Linked DNA regions of Alkaliphilus metalliredigens QYMF. The protein of the gene in region 1 interacts with the protein of each later gene in a pairwise test. Links are inferred from orthologs where the notes say so. Each region holds a gene or a part of one and is shown on either strand. Other genes may lie near its edges.

Region 1 (3,268 bases):
TAGAGTTATCTATCAGGTCCGGGGAAATATATACTGGGTTTCTTGTTAAATCTAATACGCCGTTGTATAAATTGCCCATACGAATAACTTGATGACCAGTGCTTGAAAAGTTTTTACTATCAAAAGCATACCCTGCCCTAAATTTCACTACCTCTTTTATGGATTTTTTCTTCCAACTTCCCATCCCCACACCATTCTCTTCACGCCACTTTTCCGTCAATTCCCCACTAAAAGCCTTATGAAGAATAGCTGCCTTGCGATTTTCAAAGGAATCGAGGGCATCCTGGATAAGCGCTTTTGCTTGATTAAGCTTTTCAAAAAGGCTTTCTATGCGGTCAACGATTCGTTGTTGCTCGGCGAGTGGTGGGAGAGGGAATTCAACAATCGCTGCCTTTCTACCAGATAACTCCAAAAATGTGGTGCCGCTTGCATATGCCTCAAGTAATTTCTTACTACTTTTCAAATAGAAATATAAATACTTAGGTAAATAACATGGAGATGGTAGAAAACTCTTGAACCCCTGGTTTGTACATAATTCGTTATCTGCAATTGCAACATAACCGATTGGAGCTCTTGATGATAACAAAACAGTATTTTCGGGCAGAAGTCTAGCTGAACTTTTTTTCAAACCAAGTTCAGTTATATTTTTTTTCCCATGAGATATATAGATATCTGTATAACCAGATAAATCAACTGGGCTAATCCATGGTATAGAACCATTTTCATAGTATTCTATCACCCTAGATGGAGGTGTACCTCCACCAATAATAGTAGTAACGTTGCCTAATCTAGTCCATACCCAATTCTCCGGCACTACATTAGATTTCTCACTTTTTGGTACGAGTGCCTGTTCCAACAATTCTTCCACTGGTAAGACCTGTTTCTTCTTCGCCATTACTCATCTCCTCCCAATGAGCGGAGTTCCTTTACAACGCTCTGGATGAGATCAACAGCTTCTTCAAGTTTGGCAATAACTTCTTCCCCGCTTTCAATTGGGTCCTGCATATCATCATAATCTAAGATGCTATCATCACGAATAAGGCCTAAATCAAGGCTATTATTTTTTACTTTTATCTGTTCTCTTGTAAAGCAAGAGAATCGTTCATCTTCAACTTTAGTACGGTCCTCTGATGTGTATGCTTTTATAAAATCTTCAAAGTGCTCTTCCTTAAGGGCTTTTGTCTTGCCAAAGCTCTGCATATTGGTGCGCAGATCATAGACCCACACTTCTTTAGTGTTGTTTTTCTCTGTCTTTCCACGGGTAAAGAAAAGTACATTGGTCTTAACCCCTTGAGCATAGAATATTCCCGTAGGTAAACGTAAAACGGTATGCAGATTACATTTATCCATTAAATCTGCTCGGATCGACGCACCATCACCATCAGCAAAAAGCACATTGTCTGGAAGAACAACAGCAGCACGAGATTTTCCATTTGTCTTAAGGCTTCTATAAATATGTTGTAAGAAATTTAACTGTTTATTGGAGCTTGGGTAAGTTAAATCATCTCGAGTAGTACGCTCTCCACCTTTTTTCGTGCCGAAGGGCGGATTGGTCAACACCACATCAAAATCCTTCATGGCTTTGCCCAAGTTGGAGAGGGTATCTGCATATAGAATCTTACCTTCGATATCGTGAAGCATGGCGTTCATAAGTGCTAGACGATGGGTATCATGGACAAGCTCACAACCAGTGAACGCTTTATTTTTCTGGAATTCCTGTTCTTTCAAAGACAAATCAAAAAGATCATCAGTGTGATCCTTCACATAACGATCGGCCGCAATCATGAATCCAAAAGTACCGCAAGCAGGGTCATTACATTTTTCACCAGCTTGTGGTGCGATAAGCTGCGTCATGATATTAATCAGTACTCGTGGCGTGAAATATTGGCCAGCACCTGATTTCTTCTCATTTGCATTTTTCTCCAGGAGTCCTTCATAAAGATTCCCCAGGCCTTCCTCCTTAGCTGAATACCAATCCAGTGCATCAATAGAAGTAATAATCTTCTCTAGATTCTTTGGCTCCTCAATGTTAGACCTTGAGCCTGAATAGATTTCACGAATTCTTCCAGTACATTCTTCACCTAAATGATTTAAAAGTTCATTATAGTAGCGTTTTAATTCCACACCTTGCTTTTTTATAAGAATATCCCAACGGTAATCTTCAGGGATCTGACCATCTGTGCCTGTTTCCTTTGACATTTTTAAGAAAAGTATATAGGTGAGTTCCGTCACATATTGGTGATAGGTAATACCGTCATCTCGAAGTACATTGCATAGGTTCCATAGTTTTGCTACAATCTCTTGATTATTCATTAGGCTACACTTCCTCCATCATCATATAAATATTCATTAAGCTCTTGAATGATATCATCCAGCTGGTTTTTGAATATCTTGTTAATCTTGTTATATCCCCCTGCAGTCTTAAATGAACCCGTTTCAAAGGTTGCTTGATCCAAAATAGACTCAAGGAGCAAGTTCTTTTCAATGCGCTCTATCCACCCAAGTTCCATCTTGTTGAAATCATGGTTTTTCTTTAAGCGGTCGACTGCATTCTTAATACGTTCTTCATGGCTAAGTAAAGTTGAACCTATGGCCTGCTGGCGAATAAAACTGATAATATCCGCTGCTATGTCCTGATTTTTTACTTCTTTCCATGCAGTATTAAGCTGCTGCTCTGTAAACATATGTCTGTCAAGTTCTAGCTTTAGGCTTTTTAGACTGTCCCTGGTAAGCTCTTTAGGTCTAGTACAAACAATATTAAGTGCTACAATTTTATTGAAGTTATTGGTGATAAATGTCTTGAATTCTTCAAGATAATCCTCAGGCTTTTTCCCTTCACCATACCCACGGGTATGGCTTAAGAGTTCATCCTCTTTATCTGATATGACAACGGCTCTTCTTGGATCATTAGTTCCTTCCTTCAGCATGTCAAACAGTTTTTTGTTTTTAATTATATGCTCTTTGGCATCTTCCGCTGACATCCCCTTTATTTTCCCAATAAATTCTGTTGGATCTTGTCCTCCAGAAAGATCTATAAAGTGGGCCATGGTCTTCTCATTCATACTGCGTTTCTTCCGTTGAAGCTTGGCGATAATCATATCTATTTGGTTCTTAATTTGTTTCTCAGTCGGCAGTACTTCAAGTCCCGTCAATAGGTCTTCAAAACTTGTGCTTGGATTGGCAACAACAGGTTTCATTGTATTGACCGGTTGCAAAGATTCATATACTCCAATCGGATCATAGATTTCAAAGTGCGTTTTTCCTATTT
Region 2 (2,753 bases), 3.5 Mb from region 1 along the record:
AGCATGATTATTGGAAATGTGATTAATATTGTACTTGACGCACTATTTATTTTTCATTTTCAGTGGGGCATGAAAGGGGCTGCCATTGCCACTGGCATTGCCAATGCAGTTAGTCTTCTGATACTCTGTATTCATTTCTTTAGCAAAGAGAATCGTCTTGTATTCATTAGGGTCATGCCTCATTATAAAACAGTTAGGCGAATCATAGGGAATGGGTTCTCAAGCTTTATATTAGAACTTTCTTTTGGGATTGTCATTTTTGCCTTTAACACAGTATTGCTATCGATTAAGGGGACTCTGGCTGTTTCTGCCTATAGTATTATTGCCAATGTTTCTATCATATTTATTGCGATTTTCATTGGTGTTTCCCAAGCGATGCAACCCATTGTGAGTGTGAATTATGGTGCAAGAAAAAAGGAACGGGTACAGGAGGTATTAAGATTTGCTATTTATATTTCTTTAGGCCTTAGCCTATTCTTTTTTGGAGTGGGAATGCTCTTTCCGCATTGGATTGTCTCCCTCTTTACCCCTGATAGTCAGGAATTGATTGATATAACGGTGCAAGGAATCTATATCTATTTTACAGGTTTTTTATTTACAGGAATTAACATTATTATGGCAGCCTACTTTCAAGCCATTGAATACCGCATGTATGCCACGATATTAACCATGAGTCGCGGTGTTATTTTCATATTATTAGGGCTCATCATATTCCCTAATTTATTTGGAATCCTTGGGGTTTGGATGACGGGGCCATTGGCCGAGCTACTGACCTTTGGATGTATGCTTTTTCTTGCAGTCAGAGTAAAGCAGCAGGTGAAGAAAAGAAGCATCGAGTAAAAGGTAATGAAAGGATTATTCTATAACAGAGGGAGATTTAATCAAAAACACAGGAATTAGAGGTGAATGAAATGTCTGTTTTACATAATGATTGGGCACCGATTGTAGAGGAAGAATATGAAAAAACATATTATCTGAAATTGAAACAGTTTTTAATGGAAGAATATAGAACAAAAACAGTTTATCCAGATGAAGGCGATATTTTTAATGCACTACAGCTTACGCCCTTTGGGAAGGTGAAGGCGGTTATATTAGGACAGGATCCCTATCACGGTCCAGGGCAAGCCCATGGGTTGAGTTTTTCTGTGAAGCCAGGCGTGAAGACACCACCATCCCTTAAGAATATATTCAAAGAGTTGAATGGGGATCTAGGATATGATATTCCGGAACACGGTTATTTAAACCAATGGGCCCAAGAGGGTGTATTGATGCTTAATACTGTTTTAACAGTGCGTAGGGGAGAACCTAACTCCCATAAAGGTGCTGGATGGGAGCAATTTACAGATCAGATTATTAAGCGACTTAATGAAAGAGAGACGGCTATGGTTTTCATCTTATGGGGAAAAAATGCCCAAGAGAAGGAAGCGCTCATTACAAATCCCCAGCATCATATTATTAAATCACCACACCCCAGTCCTTTTTCTGCTCATCGAGGTTTCTTTGGCAGTCATCCCTTTTCTAAAACCAATGATTTTTTAAGGGGTGTAGGAATAGAAGAAATAAATTGGAACATAGAAAAAAGTTCGGATTTATGATATATTTATTTAAATATAGAAATAATAGATTAAGTGAAGGAAAGGAAAGGAGTATCTTATGGAGAACAAACCTAGCAGTTCGAATTTTATTAAAAATATTGTGATACAAGATCTGGAATCAGGTAAGCATAAAGAAATTATTACGCGTTTTCCTCCAGAACCAAATGGTTACTTACATATTGGACATGCCAAGTCCATCGTATTAAATTTTGATTTGGCTGACGAATTTAAAGGAACAACAAACTTGAGATTTGATGATACAAACCCATTAAAAGAGGATACAGAATATGTTGAGTCTATTAAAGAGGATGTCAAATGGTTGGGATTTGATTGGGATGCACTTTATTTTGCTTCAGACTATTTTGAAGAAATGTATCAGAGGGCTGTCCTATTAATCAAAAAAGGAAAGGCCTATGTATGTGACTTAACCGCTGACGAAATCCGAGAAACAAGGGGAACTCTAAAGCATCCTGGGAAGGAAAGTCCTTATCGCAATCGCTCTGTGGAAGAAAACGTAGATTTATTTGAAAAAATGAAAAACGGTCAGTTTGTAGATGGACAAAAGGTATTAAGGGCTAAGATTGACATGACTTCTCCAAATATGAATATGAGAGATCCTGTACTTTATCGAATTGCCCACACCACACATCACAACACAGGTGATCAATGGTGTATTTATCCAATGTATGACTACGCCCATCCTTTAGAGGATGCCATTGAGGATGTGACCCATTCAATCTGTACATTAGAGTTTGAAGATCACAGACCTCTATATAACTGGGTTGTTGAGGAATGTGAAATGCCTTCGCAGCCGCAACAAATTGAATTTGCTCGATTAAACATAACCAATACAGTGATGAGTAAAAGATTCCTTAAACAACTAGTCGATGAAGGCGTCGTTAATAGCTGGGATGACCCTAGAATGCCCACTATCGCTGGTCTAAGAAGAAGAGGATACACGGCCAATGCCATTCGAAACTTCTGTAGGGAAATTGGTGTAGCCAAGGCCCATAGTGTGGTAGACTCTCAGATGCTAGAGCATTTTATTCGGGAGGATCTCAATGAAAATGCACCAAGAACAATGGCAGTTCTGCGACCACTCAAGATAGTTATTACCAATTATCCTGAGGGGCAAGTAGAGATGTTAGAGGCAGAAAA

Evidence for each region. Proteins that work in one complex are often made in the same cells at the same time.
Region 2: the proteins of AMET_RS04190 (region 1) and AMET_RS20890 interact in binary tests that used the Escherichia coli proteins (3 or more experiments, as listed by UniProt). The link is inferred for Alkaliphilus metalliredigens QYMF from one-to-one orthologs.

Annotation. Positions count from the first base shown.
Region 1 is NC_009633.1:889,449-892,716, reverse strand. Bases 105-3,103 are described here. They hold AMET_RS04190 (class I SAM-dependent DNA methyltransferase), read right to left. Parts: upstream 2,314-3,103; coding sequence 895-2,313; downstream 105-894. Other genes in these bases: hsdR (type I restriction-modification system endonuclease), read right to left, coding at 2,313-3,103; AMET_RS04195 (restriction endonuclease subunit S), read right to left, coding at 105-895. Outside these bases: more of AMET_RS04195, read right to left, coding at 1-104; more of hsdR, read right to left, coding at 3,104-3,268. UniProt on the Escherichia coli protein: The subtype gamma methyltransferase (M) subunit of a type I restriction enzyme. The M and S subunits together form a methyltransferase (MTase) that methylates A-2 on the top and A-3 on the bottom strand of the sequence 5'-AACN(6)GTGC-3'.
Region 2 is NC_009633.1:4,363,916-4,366,668, reverse strand. It holds AMET_RS20890 (uracil-DNA glycosylase), read left to right. Parts: upstream 1-911; coding sequence 912-1,595; downstream 1,596-2,753. Other genes in the region: AMET_RS20885 (glutamine--tRNA ligase/YqeY domain fusion protein), read left to right, coding at 1,654-2,753; AMET_RS20895 (MATE family efflux transporter), read left to right, coding at 1-840. UniProt on the Escherichia coli protein: Excises uracil residues from the DNA which can arise as a result of misincorporation of dUMP residues by DNA polymerase or due to deamination of cytosine.